DNA from 2 places in the Planococcus massiliensis genome. Region 1 is predicted to be linked to the other one. Evidence: a T-box and tRNA genes for the amino acid it is inferred to sense, from the RefSeq annotation. Region 1 holds a T-box; the other holds one or more tRNA genes.
What was found. A T-box is a leader RNA that pairs with one kind of tRNA and senses whether it is charged. The one in region 1 lies ahead of trpS (tryptophan--tRNA ligase), so its partner is inferred to be a tRNA-Trp.
Positions count from the first base shown of each region.

Region 1 (6,446 bases):
GCTCCCAGATGTTACAAAAGTAAATATTGGATCGATGAACATTCAGCCGAACGGGGAGCATTTGCTTGGAACCGATAAGAGCGGGAGGGATGTCCTGACAAGATTATTTTACGGGGGGCGCATTTCCTTATTGGTCGGTTTTAGCGCGACTCTGATCGTAGTGACTCTAGGAACGCTCGTCGGTTCAATTGCCGGATTTTTCGGCGGCATGGTAGACAATATCCTGATGCGTTTTACGGATTTCGTTTTGAACTTCCCATTTTTGGTATTTGTTATCGTTTTAAATACGATTTTGTATGGCATAGTAGACGGCCTATGGGTGCTGATTTTAGTGATTGGCGTCTTGAGCTGGGGCGGGGTTGCGCGGCTGGTGCGAAGCAAAGTTCTCGCTGAGAAGGAGAATGAATACATTTTGGCGGCGTTGTCCATCGGCTGTTCGCCGTGGAAAGTCATCCGGAAGCACTTGCTGCCGAACGTCATGTCGACAATCATTGTGCAGGCCACTTTGATCTTTGCCAGCATGATTGTTGCGGAAGCCGCATTGAGCTATTTAGGATTCGGGGTTCCGCAAGCCACCCCAAGTTGGGGCAACATGCTGTCCTCGGCAAATGAACCTGACGTATTGCAAGGCAAACCCTGGATTTGGATGCCGCCGGCTTTCATTATCACATTGACGATTCTATCCATCAATTTTATCGGTGAAGGATTGAAAGATGCACTTAACCCCAAATCACTTCGTTAAAAGCAAGAGCCGCCTCCAATGCGGCTCTTTTTTATAGAATAAAAAGCGATAAGTCAAAATATTAATATTTATCAAAATAAAGTGCAAAAGTATAATAGAAGAGTTATAATTAAAAAAATCAATCTTTTCGGAAAAATAAGGAGGCATTCCCGTGTTCACCAAGAAAAGACCGATCTTACTTATTTTCATGCTGGTGATAAGTGGGTTTTTAGCAGCTTGTGGCGGCAATGGAGGAAGCGATGAGGGCAGCCGGAATAATGAAGGCGGTACGGGCGGAGGAACAGGAGAACCTGATGCGGAACAAGTATTGAATTTAATTGAAAGCGCTGAAATTCCAACAATGGATTCGGCTTTAGCGGAAGACGCAGTAGCCTTCAATATCTTGAACAATGTCAATGAAGGATTGTTTCGGTTGAATCAGGAAAATATGGCTGAACCGGCTCTCGCTGAAAGCGAACCTGAAATCAGCGAAGATGGTTTGACGTATACCTTTACTTTGCGTGAGGCTAATTGGTCTGATGGAACACCAGTTACTGCAAATGACTTTGTATTTGCTTGGCAACGGGCGATCGACCCCGCAACCGGCTCACCATACGGGCCTTATATGATGGCAGGAACCATCAAAAATGCAGAAGCGATTGCAGCTGGTGAAATGGACAAAGCCGAACTGGGAGTAGAAGCGACTGATGATAAAACGTTAGTTGTAACCCTTGAACGTCCGGTGCCATACTTTATGTCATTGATGGCATTTGGCACTTTCTATCCTCAGAACGAAGCTTTTGTAACGGATAAGGGAGATGCATATGCGTCCAACTCCGATAATGTGCTGTACAACGGACCGTTTATGCTGACGAACTGGGACGGAACGGGGCTAACCTGGTCAATGGAAAAGAATCCGGAATATTGGGATGCAGAGACGGTTCAGCTTCAAACCATCAATGTGGACGTGATTAAAGAACCGAGCACAGCTGTAAATCTCTATACATCCGGAGAAAAAGACCGGGCTGGATTGTCAGGAGAATTCGCAATGCAATATGCAGAAGATCCGGAAGTTGTGACGGAACTCGAACCAAGCATCTTCTACTTGAAATTTAATCAGAAACGGAATGGGGAAGAGACGCCGCTCGCCAATGAAAACATCCGAAGAGCCATATCGATGGCTTTCAATAAGCAGGATTTAGTGGATGTCGTGCTGGCTAACGGATCCTTGCCTGCGAACTATCTTGTACCGACAGAATTTACGTTCAATGAAAATAACGAAGATTTCCGAGACATCAACGGAGACATGAATGAATTCAATGCAGAAGAGGCGAAGCAATATTGGGAAACCGGATTGCAAGAACTCGGTGTCAGTGAAGTGACCTTGGATTATTTAGGAGACGACACCGAGACGTCAAAAAAATTAAACGAATACATGAAAGCCCAGCTTGAAGAAAATCTTGAAGGCTTAACGATTGAAATTAATACCGTCCCGTTCAGTGTTCGCCTAGAACGGGATGAAGCACAAGATTACGATATTCAAAATTCCGGTTGGGGTCCGGACTATCAAGATCCGATGACATTCATCGACTTGTTCGTAACCGATTCCCCTCAAAACAAAATGTCCTATTCAAATCCTGAGTTTGATGAGTTGGTCAATGCAGCCAAAGGAGAGCTGGCTCAAGACCTTGAAGGACGCTGGGAAGCAATGGCGCAAGCTGAACAGATTCTGATAGAAGAAGATGCGGCAATCGCACCGATCTATCAGCGCGGCCGGATGTCCTTGCAGAAACCGTATGTCAACGACATCATCTCGCATCCGTTTGGAGGAGACTACAGCTATAAATGGGCGTACATCTCTGGGAAATAAGAAAAGCGGAAGCGGCCCGTCAGCCCCGAAAGGCATAAGGCGCTTCACGCAGGAAATCCTGATTTCCGTAGCGAAGGGACTTATGATCCCGAGGGGCTGGCCGCTGGAGTCTGGACAATAAGAAAAGCGGAAGCGGCCCGTCAGCCCCGAAAGGCATAAGGCGCTTCACGCAGGAAATCCTGAAAAAATGAAAGAGGCTGCAAAATGCAGCCTCTTTCATTCTTTATTTGCGCTTGCGGCCTAAGCCCATCGCATTTTCCATTTTCTTTAATGTCTTATTGGCTAAGAAATTCGCTTTTTCGGCGCCTTCGTCCAAAATGCGGTCCAATTCTTCCGAGTCCAATAATTCTTTATAGCGTTCTTGGATAGGAGCCAAGTGAGCAGTTACGGCTGACGCGACGGAAGCTTTGAAGTCGCCATAGCCGACGCCTTCATATTTAGCAACAAGCGAATCGATGCTTGCATCCGTAAGTGCGGCTTCAATCGTCAAGAGGTTTGAAATCCCTGGTTTGTTTGTTGGATCGTATTTGACGATCCCTTCCGAATCCGTCACAGCTGATTTGATTTTCTTTTCAATCGTTTTTAAATCGTCCAATAACGTGACGATAGATTTTTTATTGGCATCCGACTTGCTCATTTTTTTAGTAGGATCTTGCAGCGACATGATGCGCGCGCCGTTTTTCGGAACGCGGATTTCCGGAATGGTCAAAACATCGTTGTATTTTTTGTTGAACCGTTCTGCTAAATCGCGCGTCAGTTCAATATGCTGCTTCTGATCATCGCCAACAGGCACAACATCTGTTTGGTAGAGCAGTATATCAGCAGCCATTAGCGGAGGATAAGTCAATAATCCAGCAGACACAGAAGCGGTCTTCGCTGATTTATCTTTATATTGGGTCATGCGCTCCAATTCGCCAATAGTAGAGACGCATTGCATCATCCATCCGGCTTGGGCATGTGCGGGAACTTCAGATTGGATAAATAGGGTGACTTTCTCGGGATCGATCCCGACAGCCAAGTAAAGAGCTGCAAGAGCCTTAATATTTTTTCTGAGTTCTAACCGTTCTTGCGGCATGGTGATGGCGTGTTGGTCGACAATGCAAAAAATGCAGTCAAATTCATCTTGCAGATCAGTAAATTGTTTAAACGCACCGATGTAATTTCCTAGTGTGACTGTACCGGTAGGCTGAACGCCTGAAAAGATTTTTTTCTTCATTTCTTTTCCTCCTCCTAATAAAAAAACACAGCACACATCCCTGTAAAAAAGGGACGAATGATGTGTTTTTCCGCGGTACCACCCTAGTTGCCGTATTTGGCCACTCTTCTTCATAACGTGAAGATCACGGAAACAGCTACTGTTACTTCACTGTTTCAGCTCAAAAGTCCATTCAATGCAGCTCTCTGCCTGTTTCCACCGACCACAGGCTCTCTATATAGAAGAAACTGCATTTACTCTTCTTTCTCATCGCTCAATGTTTATTTTCTAAGTATAATACAAAAAACTTTTTTTGTGCAACGGTTAAAGTTCATAAATCAATAAGGAAATCGCCATAAAAAGCAATGTCACGCCGCCGATGATCAATAGTGGTGTAGCCGACAGCGAGAAAATTTCGGAAGGGGCCCGCATTTCATCATCTTCGAGAGTGGATCTGACTTTGAAGAATTTCCGCATACTGAGTGTAAAGATATCGAAAACTCCTGTCCTGATGACAAACACCCATAAACCGATAAAAACCAGGACCCCTCCAAAAATAAACGAATTATTTATATAAGAAAGCAGGGAGAAAGGCTCGCTTCGAATGAGCATGGTCAGTAAAATTAGCACCTGCACAACAATGACACTTATCACCAATTTTTTCATTTTTGCACCTCAATTCTTATTAATTGTAGAAGAACTTGAAAAAAAAATCAAAAAAATAATGAAAATAATTCCACCTCGAAAATGCTGATAACTTCAATAATCACGGCTTTTTGTGTAATAATGTTGAAACACAATTGTTACAAAAGTGTAAATACTTTTAAAAAAAGTACTGTACAAGAAAAAAAGATTATGTATAATAAACAGTGTACCAATTTTTCAGAAAATTTAAGGGGGTCACCTAAGTGAAGAACAGCAAGTTATTTTGGCTACTTAGCCTTGTTTTAGTTCTTAGCGCTTTCCTAGCTGCATGTGGCGGCGGGGATGACGATAAAGCTGAAACACCAGAGACAGACGGCGACGATAAAGCAGCCGGAGAAGAACCAGCAGGAGAACCAGATGCTGAACAAGTACTTAACTTGATGGAAGGTGCAGAAATCCCAACAATGGATTCATCATTGGCTGAGGATGCCGTTGCTTTCAACATCATGAACAACGTTAACGAAGGTTTATTCCGTTTAAACCAAGAAAACGTTGCTGAACCTGCTCTTGCAGAAGCTGAACCAGAAGTCAGCGAAGATGGATTAACTTACACTTTCAAATTACGTGATGCTAAATGGTCTAACGGCGAACCAGTAACTGCTAACGATTTCGTATTCTCTTGGCAGCGTGCGATCGATCCTGCGACTGGATCACCTTACGGCCCATACATGATGGCTGGTACGATTAAAAACGCTGAAGCAATTGCTGCAGGCGAAATGGACAAAGCTGAATTGGGAGTTAAAGCTGTTGACGAGAAAACTCTAGAAGTTACTCTTGAGCGCCCTACCCCATACTTCATGTCACTAATGGCTTTCGGAACTTTCTACCCATTGAACGAAGCTTTCGTTACTGAAAAAGGCGATGCTTACGCTTCTAACTCAGATAACTTGCTTTACAACGGTCCATTCATGTTAACAAACTGGGATGGCACTGGCTTGACTTGGTCTATGGAGAAAAACCCTGAGTACTGGGATGCAGAAACAGTTAAACTTGAAACAATCAACGTAGACGTTGTTAAAGAAACTAGCACTGCAATCAACCTTTATACTTCAGGCGAAAAAGACCGTACAGGTCTATCTGGTGAATTCGCAATGCAATATGCTGAAGATCCAGATGTTGTAAGAGAACTAGAACCAACTGTGTTCTACTTGAAATTTAACCAAGAGCGCAATGGAGAACAGACTCCACTTGCAAACGTAAATATCCGTAAAGCGATTTCTATGGCTTTCAACAAACAAGACCTAGTTGATGTAGTATTAGCAAACGGTTCATTGCCAGCTAACTACCTAGTACCAACTGAATTCACATTCGATGAAAACAATGCGGACTTCCGTGAAGTTAACGGCGACATGAACGAATTCAACGCTGAAGAAGCGAAGAAATTCTGGGCAACTGGAATGGAAGAGCTTGGCTTGACTGAAGTTACACTTGAAATGCTAGGTGGAGATTCAGAGCTTGCTAAGAAAATGGACGAGTACATGAAATCTCAACTTGAAGAAAACCTTGAAGGTTTGACTCTTGAGCTTAAAGCTGTTCCTTTCGGAGTTCGCTTAGAGCTTGATGAAGCACAAGACTATGATATCCAAAACTCTGGTTGGGGCCCTGACTATCAGGATCCAATGACATTCATTGACCTATTCGTAACAGGATCTGCTCAAAACAAAATGTCCTACTCTAACGAAGAATTTGATACTTTAGTTGATCAAGCGAAAGGCGATTTGGCTCAAGATCTTGCTGGTCGCTGGGAAGCTATGGCTAAAGCAGAACAAATCTTGATCGAAGAAGATGCTGCAATCGCACCAATTTACCAACGCGGTTTGATGTCTCTTCAAAAACCTTACGTGCATGACATTATCTCTCACCCATTCGGCGGAGATTACAGCTACAAATGGGCTTACATTTCAGGTAAATAAGTTAATTACCCGGCCTCTGTGAAAAACAAATAGAAAGAGAGT
Region 1 covers NZ_CCXS01000001.1:1,188,747-1,195,192, forward strand. The annotation lists gene opp4C (oligopeptide ABC transporter permease) at 1-742, shown strand, start outside; gene BN1080_RS05705 (peptide ABC transporter substrate-binding protein) at 930-2,591, shown strand; gene trpS (tryptophan--tRNA ligase) at 2,815-3,807, opposite strand; T-box leader at 3,854-4,066, opposite strand; gene BN1080_RS05715 (DUF3899 domain-containing protein) at 4,111-4,452, opposite strand; gene BN1080_RS05720 (peptide ABC transporter substrate-binding protein) at 4,695-6,404, shown strand.

Region 2 (6,446 bases), 1.2 Mb from region 1:
GAGGGGCGGTTCGCACTCTATCAGCCGACAGACGGCGGCTATGCAACAATTGGCCCTACGATGCAAATCACCGGCCGGACCGATGGCTTGAATGAAAAAGGGCTTGTGATGGGCTATAACTTCATCAATCGCCGCAATTCCGAAGATGGTTTTATTTGCAATATGATCGGCCGGCTTGTGTTGGAGAATTGTGCAACCGTTGAAGAAGCGATCGACTTGCTGGAAGAAATTCCGCATCGCCGTTCTTTCAGCTATGTGCTGCTCGACCGCACCGGAAAATCGGTCGTCGTCGAAGCGTCTCCCCGCTCAGTCGTTGCGCGCACGTCAAACGTGTCCACCAACCATTTTGAATTGCTGACGGAAGAGAACCGCTACCAGATGAAAGATTCGGTTCGCCGAGAAGAAACCATCCGTACCCATTTGAACGAAACAACAGATGCCTACAGTGCTTTTCGAAGACTCAACGACTTGGATCAAGGCGTCTTTTCGGAAAAATACAGCACCGCTTCCGGAACGCTGCATACCGCCTTTTACTTCCCGGAAAGTTTGGAAGTCGGTTTTGCCCTCGGTCCGAATCGCTTGCCGCTCATGTTTGATTTTGATAAATGGCTGCAAGGAGAACGGTTGCTCGCGAAACGCATCAACGGAAAAATCGATACAAAACTGCCGTTTCCGCATATGGCGGAAATGTAAAAAAGCGTCCTGGATGGGACGCTTTTTTGCTTTAAACAAATTGTTTATCAAGGTGGGCAAATCCAATCTCTGTATCGATTTCTCCATACATTTGGGTTTCAGCGAGATCTTCTCCCGCCAGCCATTTTTTGAAATCAAAAATTTCAGGTTCCCGGTTGCCGCCCAGCGCAAACCATGCCTTCAATTCTTTTGGCAAATAGGCAGACGTGTGGATGGTTCCTGCCCAACTTTTATACAGCTTCGAGAACACGCCTTTATCCATATCGTTGAAGAGACGAAAGGCTAAATAGGCGTCTTTTGTTGCAGCCGGTTCTTGCCGGATCGCAGCCAACCGTTCATGCGAATCATTTAAGTAGTTCCGGTTTTCATGCTGCTGGATTTCAAAATGATTGGTGCAGGCCCCGTCTTTCCTTACATTGACAGCTCTTGGGCTCGCTTCAATAATTGATGATTCCCCGCTTACGTCCTGTACTACATAGCTGAAAGAACCACGATGGGGAATTTCTTTTAAAAGCGCTATCGCCTCTTCTACCGTCGAACAGGTCTCCAGCAGGATCCTGCCGATCATGTAGCACACAAACCCGTCTCCCGGCTGTTTCCGGTGCGTGAAATTATACCCCATGGCAAAACCCTTCTCATTCATCCCATCCATGCGCCCGATAATGCGGGACGAAGGGCCAATAAACGCATAGCCTTGGTCATCCGGTTGAAACAGCAGAAAACGCCCTTCATAAGTCTGCGGATGAAAGTCGTAATTCCGGACGAGAAAATCATTCCCGGTCACAATTGAGCAGCCGGATGGCATTGCGTCTATCCGGTACCCGCCAAAATCCCTTAATACTTCTTCGATGGGCAGTTCCAAACTTTCCTGCAGCCCCAGCAGTTCTTCCCAAATGCCCGGAGCAAATTGAAGAAACGCATTTTTTGTCTCATTTACCCCGATTTCAAAGCGTGGCCGTTTCGCTTTCCACTGCTTTCTGCGATTCTCCAATGTAATGGAATTCTTTAACCGTTCTCCCTGCATCTTTCCAAATTCATAATGGCTGCCTCGAAATTGCAAAATGTCGCTATGGATCTGTTTCATCGGCTCCTCCTTCTGCTTTTGAAAACATTTTCTCCCATTATTATATCAAGCAATTATTAGATAAAGACAGGAATTGCCTTCTTTTCTTCTTACTAAAGAAACCTTAAAGGCGGATATGCCTCTAATTCTTCATTTAAAGCACCTTAAAGCTTTAATAATACTTTACCGGAATAATTCTTCCTCCAGAAGCGAAATAACGTCATCGCAAGTTCTATCACGTTTCAACCATCTCTCTTTCTACTTCCGTAAAAAAGCACAAAAAAACACTCCCTGCTTAAAGCAAGAAGTGTTTCGCATCCGCTGAGCGGAACAAAATATACCGGCGGTCGGGGTCGAACCGACACTCCCGTGAAGGAACGGGATTTTGAGTCCCGCGCGTCTGCCAATTCCGCCACGCCGGCTTAATCGAATTGGACAAGATTTATCTTAACATAGCTTTTATTGAATGCACAAGTACTTTTTTGCATTTGTTTTTCCGATTCCAAATAAAAAGAAGGCCTCCTCAAATTTGGAAGGCCTTCTTTTTATTTCACAGGAAGATATTGAGGATCAAGTATATGCCGGCTGCCAGCAACGCTGAGATTGGCATGGTAATGAGCCACGTGATCAACATTGTTTTCGCGGTCCCCCACTTGACGCCTTTTAATCGATGAGATGCCCCTACCCCCATAATGGATGAAGAAATGACATGCGTCGTACTAACCGGCAAATGGATGAACGTGGCACCGAAGATAACAGCTGCACCGGTCAGGTCAGCAGCTACTCCATTGACAGGGCGGATTTTCATAATCTTGCCTCCGACGGTTTTAATGATTCTCCAGCCGCCGATAGACGTTCCCAAAGCCATAGCTGTTGCACATGTCGCTTGAACCCAGAACTGAACATCATCTGACGTTTGATAATTGTTGACAATCAACGCCATTGTGATGATCCCCATTGCTTTTTGGGCATCGTTTGTACCATGTGAAAAAGATTGTAAAGCAGCTGTCGCAATTTGGATCAAACGAAAATTTCGATTCGTTTTAGTTAAATTGTTATTCTTAAATACAATTTTGAAAATGCTGTAAACCAAATACCCCACAGCAAATGCGAGGATCGGCGATAAAATCAGCGCTTGGATAATGGTAAGGAATCCCCCATAATTCAAGGCAGAGAATCCGGCAGCAGCAATCGCAGCCCCAGCAATTGAACCAATCAGTGCATGCGAGGAACTGCTCGGAATGCCATAGTACCAAGTAATCAAGTTCCATACAATCGCCGCGATTAAAGCAGCTAAGATCACAACTGTTCCATTCGTTAACGTGAATGGATCAACAATGTCTTTTGTAATGGTTTTCGCAACACCTGTAAAAGCCAGCGCCCCTACGAAATTCATGGCAGCAGCCAGCATGATTGCGTGGCGCGGTTTTAAAGCTTTTGTGGAAACCGCTGTAGCGATTGAGTTGGCCGTATCATGAAAGCCGTTGATAAAATCGAATATTACAGCAAATACAACAATTAAAACTGTTAATAGCAGAACCATATCCATCGGTCATCTTGCTCCTTAAGCGTTTTTCATAATAATAGATTCGAAGGTATTCGCAACCTTTTGGCAGTGGTCTGCAATTTCTTCAAGTTCTTCATAGATCTCTTTATATTGAATGATGCGGATCGGATCTTTTTCCGTTTGGAACAGATGTTTGATCGCATGGCGTCTCGTCACATCGCATTGAGATTCGTAATCTTTGATTTTAATGGCATGCTCTCGCATAGCGGGCAATTTTTTAGTAGACATTAAATCCACAGCTGTTTCAATTTCAATCGTGCTCATTCGAATTGCTTCTACGAACTCCAGCATAAATTCATCCGCATTTACGATTGAATACATTTCAAACATAGAGGCAGTATGGTCAAGGCCGTCCAGCACATCATCCATCGTCATCGCAAGAGCTAGAATGTCCTCGCGTTCAATGGGCGTTATAAACGCTTGGTTCAGATCCTGGATTACTGTATGCACATAATTATCGCCTTTTGTTTCATAATCTTTCATCGTATTGGAGAAAATCTTCAAATCGCTGATTTCTCTTAATTTGTAGTCAGCAAAATAAGCTGCACTCTCTTTTAAATTTGAAGCAATATCCCCTAGTAGAACTGCAAACTTATCTTTTTTCTTGAAAGCCATTTTCTTACCTCCGCTAATTTCTAAAATAAAATCAAAGCTAGATTATAATAGCTTATTTTAACCCGTTTTAATACAACTTTAAAACCAAATTTACAAAGCCTTAATAAAACAAAAAGTTATGAATTCAACGATTATTCTATTCGATTTTCTTTAATCTCCATTTCTGTAATAACGTAACAGCTGCTGATCTCCACTCGCCATTTAACTTACTCTTCATCTAAGAGAATTTCGCAAATTAGCTAGTTTAGTATAAATCATTCTATAGAAATTAGAAAGACTTTTATCTTCAATACTCGGGTTCCCGCCTTCACATTAACCGGTTGGAATTCTGCTCAAACATTACGCAAAGCATTTCTTCCTTCCCATGAAGGCAGATTGAAAACAAAAAAAGCCTTCACCATCCGAAGATGCTGAAGGCTTTTTGAAAGGACAGGCAGGTCCTTTCCATGATACCGGCGGTCGGGGTCGAACCGACACTCCCGTGAAGGAACGGGATTTTGAGTCCCGCGCGTCTGCCAATTCCGCCACGCCGGCATAATATAATGGAGGCGGCAACCGGACTCGAACCGGTGATAAGGGTGTTGCAGACCCATGCCTTACCACTTGGCTATGCCGCCAAAAATGTTGGAGCGGAAGACGGGGGTCGAACCCGCGACCTCCACCTTGGCAAGGTGGCGTTCTACCACTGAACTACTTCCGCAAAAGCTGGGGTACCTGGATTCGAACCAGGGCATGACGGGATCAAAACCCGTTGCCTTACCGCTTGGCTATACCCCAATAATAAGATGGGGCGGACGAGGGGAATTGAACCCCCGAATGCCGGAATCACAATCCGGTGCGTTAACCACTTCGCCACGACCGCCACTTTACTATTTTTATAAGTGCATTTAATTGAAATTAAAACATGGGGCGGACGAGGGGAATTGAACCCCCGAGTGCCGGAATCACAATCCGGTGCGTTAACCACTTCGCCACGACCGCCATCATATAATTTAAAAAATTGGCAGGGGCAGTAGGAATCGAACCCACATCGGAGGTTTTGGAGACCTCTGTTCTACCGTTAAACTATGCCCCTAAAAACTGGTGGTGGGGGGCAGATTCGAACTGCCGAACCCGAAGGAGCGGATTTACAGTCCGCCGCGTTTAGCCACTTCGCTACCCCACCAAAATGGTGCCGGAGAAAGGACTTGAACCCTCAACCTACTGATTACAAGTCAGTTGCTCTACCAGTTGAGCTACTCCGGCATGGAGATAAAAAATAAAAATATGGTGGGTCAGGACGGAATCGAACCGCCGACACTTAGAGCTTCAATCTAATGCTCTACCAACTGAGCTACTGACCCACATTTGAAAGATAAAAATGGCGGTCCCGACCGGGATCGAACCGGCGATCTCCTGCGTGACAGGCAGGCATGTTAACCGCTACACCACGGGACCATTTGGTTGCGGGGGCAGGATTTGAACCTGCGACCTCCGGGTTATGAGCCCGACGAGCTACCGAACTGCTCTACCCCGCGTGACAGGCAGGCATGTTAACCGCTACACCACGGGACCATTTGGTTGCGGGGGCAGGATTTGAACCTGCGACCTCCGGGTTATGAGCCCGACGAGCTACCGAACTGCTCTACCCCGCGATAATAATAGTTGAGTTTATTTCCTATATTATAGAAGAAACTCATATTTACAAGTTTTGCTTATGTATTGTAAATGGTGGAGGATGACGGGATCGAACCGCCGACCCTCTGCTTGTAAGGCAGATGCTCTCCCAGCTGAGCTAATCCTCCAGTTATATAATGGTGACCCCTACGGGATTCGAACCCGTGTTACCGCCGTGAAAGGGCGGTGTCTTAACCGCTTGACCAAGGGGCCATTGATTTGTAGTCTTCGTTTGGATAATGCTACTGGCGGAGAGCAAGGGATTCGAACCCTTGAGACGGTTGCCCGCCTACATGATTTCCAATCATGCTCCTTCGGCCACTCGGACAGCTCTCCAAAAGAATGGCTCCGAAGGTAGGATTCGAACCTACGACCATCGCATTAACAGTGCGGTGCTCTACCACTGAGCTACTTCGGAATAATATGGATCAGCCTGGCAACGTCCTACTCTCACAGGGGGAGCCCCCCAACTACCATCGGCGCAAAAGAGCTTAACTTCCGTGTTCGGGATGGGAACGGGTGTGGCCTCTTTGCCATTACTACCAGACTAATATTTATTTTGAAAGACAAGTTTTATTATACCAATTCTGACCGGTATTTCAAGCTTTTTTTGAAAAAACTTTTGCCTTATTCTTTCAAAACTGGATAGGCGACATTGAAACAGGTGAAACCGTTGGTTTCCGTAAACAAAGTTGGTTAAGTCCTCGATCGATTAGTATTCGTCAGCTGCACGTGTCGCCACGCTTCCACCTCGAACCTATCTACCTCATCGTCTTTGAGGGATCTGCAGGGCAGGTTGCCCACGTGTTACTCACCCGTCCGCCGCTAAACTGGAAGGAGCAAGCTCCCCCA
Region 2 covers NZ_CCXS01000001.1:2,427,054-2,433,499, forward strand. The annotation lists gene BN1080_RS12110 (C45 family autoproteolytic acyltransferase/hydrolase) at 1-693, shown strand, start outside; gene BN1080_RS12115 (C45 family autoproteolytic acyltransferase/hydrolase) at 725-1,777, opposite strand; tRNA gene BN1080_RS12120 (tRNA-Leu) at 2,095-2,178, opposite strand; gene BN1080_RS12125 (inorganic phosphate transporter) at 2,307-3,305, opposite strand; gene BN1080_RS12130 (DUF47 domain-containing protein) at 3,321-3,938, opposite strand; tRNA gene BN1080_RS12135 (tRNA-Leu) at 4,389-4,472, opposite strand; tRNA gene BN1080_RS12140 (tRNA-Cys) at 4,482-4,555, opposite strand; tRNA gene BN1080_RS12145 (tRNA-Gly) at 4,564-4,638, opposite strand; tRNA gene BN1080_RS12150 (tRNA-Gln) at 4,644-4,715, opposite strand; tRNA gene BN1080_RS12155 (tRNA-His) at 4,725-4,800, opposite strand; tRNA gene BN1080_RS12160 (tRNA-His) at 4,844-4,919, opposite strand; tRNA gene BN1080_RS12165 (tRNA-Trp) at 4,940-5,013, opposite strand; tRNA gene BN1080_RS12170 (tRNA-Tyr) at 5,020-5,103, opposite strand; tRNA gene BN1080_RS12175 (tRNA-Thr) at 5,108-5,183, opposite strand; tRNA gene BN1080_RS12180 (tRNA-Phe) at 5,206-5,281, opposite strand; tRNA gene BN1080_RS12185 (tRNA-Asp) at 5,300-5,375, opposite strand; tRNA gene BN1080_RS12190 (tRNA-Met) at 5,379-5,455, opposite strand; tRNA gene BN1080_RS12195 (tRNA-Met) at 5,496-5,572, opposite strand; tRNA gene BN1080_RS12200 (tRNA-Val) at 5,647-5,722, opposite strand; tRNA gene BN1080_RS12205 (tRNA-Glu) at 5,733-5,807, opposite strand; tRNA gene BN1080_RS12210 (tRNA-Ser) at 5,841-5,930, opposite strand; tRNA gene BN1080_RS12215 (tRNA-Asn) at 5,938-6,012, opposite strand; rRNA gene rrf (5S ribosomal RNA) at 6,026-6,141, opposite strand.
Region 2: it encodes a tRNA-Trp, which carries the amino acid that the T-box ahead of trpS (tryptophan--tRNA ligase) is inferred to sense. The anticodon was not compared.